Regions from separate parts of the Uliginosibacterium sangjuense genome, predicted to be linked through region 2. Evidence: predicted binding sites of a transcription regulator. Region 2 holds the regulator's gene; the other holds the start of a gene.
The links. Region 2 encodes sigma-54, which starts transcription at its own class of promoters, with help from an activator protein. Its sites were predicted from a motif close to TGGCACGCTTNCTGCTNA; they were not measured.
Positions count from the first base shown of each region.

Region 1: a site for sigma-54 is predicted at 2,714-2,731, ahead of glnA (type I glutamate--ammonia ligase). Genes of this name have one in related genera too.

Region 1 covers NZ_CP101132.1:661,695-665,528, reverse strand. Annotated here, with positions in the region: gene glnL (nitrogen regulation protein NR(II)) at 1-529, opposite strand, end outside; gene NMB43_RS03000 (DUF4124 domain-containing protein) at 587-1,075, opposite strand; gene glnA (type I glutamate--ammonia ligase) at 1,208-2,617, opposite strand; gene NMB43_RS02990 (rhodanese-like domain-containing protein) at 2,991-3,443, shown strand; gene nadA (quinolinate synthase NadA) at 3,543-3,834, shown strand, end outside.
Region 2 covers NZ_CP101132.1:4,015,040-4,018,873, reverse strand. Annotated here, with positions in the region: gene lptB (LPS export ABC transporter ATP-binding protein) at 1-463, shown strand, start outside; gene NMB43_RS18635 (RNA polymerase factor sigma-54) at 488-1,993, shown strand; gene hpf (ribosome hibernation-promoting factor, HPF/YfiA family) at 2,009-2,332, shown strand; gene ptsN (PTS IIA-like nitrogen regulatory protein PtsN) at 2,472-2,957, shown strand; gene hprK (HPr(Ser) kinase/phosphatase) at 2,926-3,834, shown strand, end outside.

The DNA of each region.
Region 1 (3,834 bases), 1.1 Mb from region 2:
ACTCGCGCCACTGCGGATCATCCAGCTCGCGCTCCAGCAGTTGCGCCGAGCCACGGATGCCGCCCAGCGGATTCTTGATCTCGTGTGCGAGGTTGCGCACCAGTTCGCGGTTGGCCTGCTGCTGCTGCGCCAGCTGCTCCTCGCGCGCCACCTTGAGTTGGGCGTCGATCGGGCGGAACTCCAGCAACAGGCGAGCCGGTGGCAGATCGACCGGAGTCACCGTGCAATCAAGGTGCAACACGTTCTGCTGCGGACGCCGCACCGCCACGTTCTGACCGGTATAGCTCCAGTTGTTGAACAAGGCATTGTCCAGCGCGGCATGCAGGCCGGCCGCCTCGCCCATGATGATGGGCAGGGGCTTGCCAAGGCATTGCTTGTGGCTGACCGCGAAGAGATTCTCGGCCGAGGGATTCAGGTAGCAGATACGGTGCGCCGCATCGACCAGGACTACCGAGGAAGACAACAATTCGAGGCCGCGGGTGTGGGCGGCCAGACCATCCGGATCATTGGCAAGGCTAGGAGGGTTCATAGCCGGATACCGTCAGCAAGAAGCACGCCAGGCACCACGCCCAGGCATGACGGCGGGCTACTTGAGGTTGGAGATTTCTTTGCGGATGGCCTCGACGTTGCGTTCATGCAAGGCCACCTTGTCCTTGTAGGGCTGGACGCGCTCGAGGAACTTGGCGTAGTTGCGCTCATCGCCCAGGCGCACGGACTCTTGTTCGGTGAGCGCCTTGCGCGCCTCCTCCAGCGACTTCTCTTCGGTCGCCAGCTCCTGCTCGAGGATGCGGCGACGATCGTTGTCGCGGCTCTTCTGCGTACCGTCATCCACCCGCGGGAAGCTCGAGGGCGTGGGCGTCGCGGCTGCCGGCTTGCGTACCGGCATCGCTGGCACCGTGCTGATCGGCTGCTCGCGCGACAGCAGGGTGCAGCCCTTGCGCCCCGGCGCAGGCTTCTCGTTGGTATAGGTGGGGCTGCCGCCCGGTTCGTCCACACACTTGTAGATGTCAGCCTGGGCCACCGAGGCAGACAGGCAGGCGAGGAAGACCGAACAACGGCGCAGGACAGTCATCATGGTTTCCGGATGGAAGAGAGCCGACAGTTTAGGCGCAGGCCCCGCAAACGCAAAGCCTGCAGCCGACAGGCGCCCGGTAAAAAAAAGGACGGGCCGCAGCCCGTCCTCCTTCGACCATCAAGCCGGGAAGGCTTAGATCGAGTAGTACATGTCGAACTCGACCGGGTGGGTCGTCATGCGGAAGCGCTGGACTTCTTCCATCTTCAGGTCGATGTAGGCGCTGATCATTTCGTTCGAGAACACGCCACCACGGGTCAGGAACTCGCGGTCCTTGTCCAGGTATTCCAGAGCCTGTTCGAGGCTGGAACAGACGGTCGGGATCTTCGCGTCTTCTTCCGGCGGCAGGTCGTACAGGTTCTTGTCAGCGGGGTCGCCCGGGTGGATCTTGTTCTGCACGCCATCCAGGCCGGCCATCATCAGCGCGGTGAAGCACAGGTACGGGTTCGCGCCCGGATCCGGGAAGCGGGTTTCGATACGGCGGGCCTTGTCGGACTGCACGAACGGGATACGGATCGAAGCGGAACGGTTACGGCCGGAGTAGGCCAGCTTCACCGGGGCTTCGAAGCCGGGGACCAGACGCTTGTACGAGTTGGTCAGCGGGTTGGTGATGGCGTTCAGCGCACGAGCGTGCTTAATGATGCCGCCGATGTAGTACAGCGCGAACTCGGACAGGCCGGCGTAGCCGTTGCCCGCGAACAGGTTCTTGCCATCCTTCCAGATCGACTGGTGCACGTGCATGCCGGAGCCGTTGTCGCCAACGATGGGCTTGGGCATGAAGGTGGCGGTCTTGCCGTACTGGTGTGCCACGTTGTGCACGATGTACTTCAGGGCCTGGGTCCAGTCGGCGCGCTTGACCAGGGTGGAGAACTTGGTGCCGATTTCGTTCTGGCCAGCGGTCGCCACTTCGTGGTGGTGCACTTCGACGGGAATGCCGATGCCTTCAAGCGCCAGCACCATGGCAGCACGGATGTCGTTGGCGCTGTCGACCGGGGGAACCGGGAAGTAGCCGCCCTTGACGGTCGGACGGTGGCCGGTGTTGCCGCCGTCGAACTTCTCGCCCGAGGCCCAGGCTGCTTCTTCAGCGAAGATCTTGTGCGAGGCGCCTTGCATGTCCACCTTCCACTCCACGGAGTCGAAGATGAAGAATTCGGGTTCCGGGCCGAAGTAGGCGGTGTCGCCCAGGCCGGAGGACTTCAGGTAGGCCTCACCGCGCTTGGCGATGGAGCGGGGGTCGCGGTCATAGCCCTTGCCGTCGGAGGGTTCGACGACGTCACAGGTCAGGACCAGGGTGGTTTCGTCGAAGAAGGGGTCGACGTAGGCGGTGTCCGGATCCGGCATCAGCAGCATGTCGGAAGCCTGGATGCCCTTCCAGCCGGCGATCGAGGAGCCGTCGAAGGCGTGGCCTTCGGTGAACTTGTCTTCGCCAAAGGCGCTGATGGGCACACCGACGTGCTGTTCCTTGCCACGGGTATCGGTAAAGCGGAAATCGACGAACTTGACGTCATTTTCCTTGACGAGCTTGAGCACGTCTTGCACAGACAGGGACATATTGGCTCCTAGAAGAGTTATCCGGTTTTTGAGTCGATAAACCAATCCACGGCCGCGTGCAGGCAGCAGCCACAGGCTATCGTGAATGCGGAAGCAGGTACCGTGCCACCGAATGGAGCGGATGCCGGCTGCAACCAGTCAGGCTTCAGGCTTGATCGCCATAAAGTCGGCGGCCATTCTGCCATAAGGACGCAGTAGCCGGGGCAGAGCGGCGCGCCGCACCAATTAAGTGCGCCATGCCGCCAAATCACGCACCAACTCAGGGCGTGCGTCATCAGGGGCACGTCGACTGCACTGATTGAGTTCTCGCCAGGCCGCCCCCATACTCGGAACTCCCCAGTCACATTTCCTTGTTGGCACACACACCATGGGACAACTCAGCGACATCCTCCGCCTCGCCCAGGAACGCGCGCAGCAACTCAAGCTGCCCTACGCTGGCGCCCTCACCCCGCAGGAAGCGGCCGAGATGTGGAAGCTGGCGCCAGGGGCCAAGCTGGTCGATGTGCGCACCCGCGCCGAACTCGACTGGGTGGGCCGCATCCCCGGCGCGGCCGAGATTGAGTGGAACAGCTACCCCGGCAGCGTGCCCAATCCGCACTTCGTCGCCCAGTTGAAGCACCAGGTCGATCCCGAGTCGGTGGTGATGTTCATCTGCCGTAGCGGCGCGCGCTCGCACGCGGCGGCAATCGCCGCCACCGAGGCCGGCTACTCCGGTTGCTACAACGTGCTGGAAGGCTTCGAAGGCGACAAGGATGCCCACGGGCAGCGCGGCAAGATCGGGGGCTGGCGCCACGCAGGCCTGCCCTGGCAGCAGTCTTGACGCGGAACAAGGTGGGCACCCCAAGGGGACACAGGTAAAATCTCCTCCCCGCGTGCCTTCCGCGGCCGACATCAGTGCCCCTATCAGCAGACCATCATCATGCAGACCGCCACCATCAGCTTCGATCGTTTCAATGCACTCAAGGACGAGGAGGCACATGAGCGCATCCGCGCCGCCAAGGCCAGGCTGGGCAAGCGGGTGACCCTGCTGGTGCACCACTACCAGCGCGCCGATGTGTATCAGCACCACGACCTGACCGGCGACTCGCTGAAGCTGTCGCGCCTGGCCTCCGAATCGGACGCCGAGTTCATCGTGTTCTGCGGTGTGCATTTCATGGCCGAAGTGGCGGACATCCTGTCCAAGCCCGAGCAGATTGCGATCCTGCCCGACC
Region 2 (3,834 bases):
CTCGGTGTTCCGCAAGCTCACCGTGGCGGAGAACATCCTGGCCGTGCTGGAGCTGCAGAAGCTGCCCAAGGCGGTGATGCAGGAGCGCCTGGACGAGCTGCTCGATGAGCTGAACATCGGCCACCTGCGCGACACCCAGGCGATTGCGCTGTCGGGCGGCGAGCGTCGCCGCTGCGAGATCGCCCGTGCGCTCGCCACCCAACCCAAGCTGATCCTGCTCGATGAGCCCTTTGCCGGCGTCGACCCGATTGCCGTGCTGGAAATCCAGAAGATCATCAACTTCCTCAAACAGCGCGGTATCGGCGTGCTGATCACCGATCACAACGTGCGCGAGACGCTCGGCATCTGCGACCATGCCTTCATCATCAATGCCGGTGAGGTGCTGGCCGGTGGCAAGCCGAACGAGATTGTGCACAATGACCAGGTACGCCAGATCTACCTGGGCGAACATTTCCGTCTCTGAGCGCGCCTGGCTGCAACCCTGTCCATGAAGCCTTCCCTCCAGCTCCGCCTCTCGCAACAACTCGCGCTGACCCCTCAGCTGCAACAGTCCATCAAGCTGTTGCAGCTCTCCACGCTGGAGCTGAACCAGGAAATCGAGCGCATGCTGCTCGACAACCCGATGCTGGAGCGTGATGGGGCGGAGGATGAGGCGGGCGAAGTCGTGGCCGCCCCCGAGGTGACGACGACGGCGGAAGCCACCGAGGCGGACTACGCCTCGGCCGAACGCAAGGCCAACGGGGAGGAGGATTTTGAGCCGCCCTCCACGGTCGAGATGCCGGACACCATCAACGAGGCCTACGACTCGGCCTCCGACGACGACCTGGGCGAAGCCGCCGAATGGCGCAGCGAGGCCGGCAGCGGGCGTGGCAACGATGACGACGACGAGTCGGATTTCCAGGAATTCCAGGCCGCCACCACCAGCCTGCATGATCACCTCAGTGCGCAAGTCTCCCTGATGCCCTTGTCGGACCGTGATCGCGCCCTGGTGCGCTTCATGGTCGAAGCACTGGAGGACGATGGCTACCTGCAGCAGAGCTTCGAAGACCTGCTGCCCCTCATTCCCGAGGAGTGGGAGGTGGAGGTGGAAGAGCTGGGGATCGCCCTGCATCACGTGCAGAACCTGGACCCGGCCGGTGTCGGCGCGCGCAACCTGCAGGAATGTCTGACCCTTCAGCTACGCAATCTACCCGTCACGCCCAGCCGCGAGCTGGCGCTGGGCATCGTCGATGGACTCCTTGAGCAACTGGCCGCGCGCGACTTTCAGAAGATCAAGCGCCGCCTGGGCTGCAGCGACGACGCGCTGCGTGCCGCCCAGGAGCTCATCTGCAGTCTCAATCCGCGCCCAGGGGCCCAGTTCGCGGCGCTCGATGCACGCTACATCGTGCCCGACGTGATCGTGAAGAAGTATCGCGGCAACTGGACGGCCAGCCTCAATCCGGAGGCGATGCCGAAGCTCAGGATTCACCGTGTCTATGCCGATATACTCCATAACAACCGTGGTGCCAGTGCTTCGCTGTCCGCGCAGTTGCAGGAGGCGAAGTGGCTGATCAAGAACGTGCAGCAGCGTTTCGACACGATTCTGCGGGTCTCGCAAGCCATCGTCGATCGCCAACGCCAGTTCTTCGACTACGGTGAAGTCGCCATGCGACCACTGACCCTGAGGGAAATCGCGGAAGAACTCGAACTGCACGAATCCACCGTCTCACGCGTGACCACGCAGAAGTACATGGCGACGGCACGCGGCATTTTTGAACTGAAGTACTTCTTCGGCAGTCACGTATCCACCGATACAGGCGGTGCCTGCTCAGCCACGGCGATTCGCGCGCTGATTCGCCAGATGGTGGGCGGGGAGGATCCAAGGAAACCCTTGTCCGACGCCCGTATTGCCGAAGTGTTGGGCCAGCAGGGTATCGTGGTGGCGCGACGGACGATCGCCAAGTACCGTGAGTCGCTGAATATCCCGCCGGTCAGTCAGCGCAAGTCGATCTAACCAGAGGAGTACGGTATGAACCTCAACATCACGGGCCATCATGTCGAAGTGACCGCCGCCTTGCGCGAATACGTCACCAGCAAGCTCGATCGCGTGATCCGCCACTTCGATCACGTCACGGCGACGCATGTCATCCTCTCGGTGGAAAAGCTTCGGCAGAAGGCCGAAGTGACCCTGCATGTGCGGGGCAAGGACATCCATGTCGAATGCGACAATGACGACCTCTACGCGGCTATCGACGCCATGGTGGACAAGCTCGACCGCCAAGTCCTCAAGCACAAGGAAAAGACTGCTGACCATGGCCACGCCGGCATCAAGCAACAGGCGATCGGCTCGTAACACACTGCACACGGCGGTGCTGCACTCGGACATATAATCCTGTCGAACTGCAGCCGGATCTGCCGCCCCGAGGGCGGCAGATCCGCGCCGGCGAATTTCCAGTCGTGGCGGGCGCAGTCGGCCCGATGCCTACCCCAGCATGAACCTGATCTCTCGCATCCTGCCCTCCGCCAACATCCTGGTTGCCTGCACTGCTGGCGACAAGGCGGGTGTATTCCAGCAGGCCGGCGCCTTGTTCGAGGCCAGCCACAGCCTGTCGCGCAAGGTCGTGTTCGACGCCCTCATGCAACGCGAGAAGCTGGGCTCCACCGGGCTGGGCCAGGGCATCGCGATCCCGCACGGCCGCATCAAGGGGCTCAAGGAGGCCGTGGGGGCCTTCGTCCAACTGGCGCTGCCGATCGAATTCGACGCGCCGGACAATAAACCGGTCGATCTCGTGTTCATCATGTTGGTGCCGGAACAGGCCAACGAAAGCCATCTGCAGCTCTTGTCCGAACTGGCGCAGATGTTCAGTGACCGTGCGTTCCGCGAGAGTCTGGCAGACGCGCAGGATGTGGCGACGGTCGCCACTCTCTTCGCCGGATGGGATCCCCATGCGACGCACGAGCATCGCCCAGCTGTTTGAGGCCAACCGGACGGCCCTGCGCCTGCGCCACATCGCAGGCCGGCTCGACAGCTATCTCACCGTCACCGACAACAAGGTGTGGCCGGCTGACCTGGTGGGCCACCTCAACCTGATCCACCCCAATCGCCTGCAAGTCATGGGCGAGGCGGAGTTCGCGTGGGCACGCCGCCAGGCGCGTGACAAGCTGGAGCATCACCTGCTGGGCATCCTTGCGTCATCGCCGCCGGGCGTGATCGTGGCCGACGATTGCGAAGTGCCCGACATCATCCGGCGCAACTGTGAGGACGTGGGCGTGCCCTTGCTGGCCTCGCCACTGGAATCCGCCCGCGTCATCGACGTGCTGCGCGCCTACCTGTCGCGCAAGCTGGCGGAGCGCGTTTCCCTGCATGGCGTGTTCATGGACGTGCTGGGCGTCGGGGTGCTGATCACCGGTGATTCCGGTGCCGGCAAGTCCGAATTAGCGCTGGAACTGATCTCGCGTGGCCATGGCCTGGTGGCAGACGACGTGGTGGAGATCTCGCGCGTCGCTTCCGGCGTGCTGGAGGGGCGCTGCCCCGAAATGCTCAAGGACTTTCTTGAGGTGCGCGGGCTGGGCATTCTCAACATCCGCACTATCTTTGGCGAGACGGCCTGTCGCCGCAAGATGAAGCTCAAGCTGATCGTCCACCTGCAGCGGCGCGGTGCGCGCGACGACGAGCCCTTGCGCCTGCCGCTGGACGACGAGGACCAGGACATCCTGGGCGTGCCGGTGCGCCGCACGGTGCTGCCGGTGGCGGCCGGGCGCAACCTGGCGGTGCTGCTGGAGGCTGCGGTGCGCAACACCATCCTGCAGTTGCGCGGCATCGACTCCACGCAGGAGTTTGTGGAGCGGCAGCGC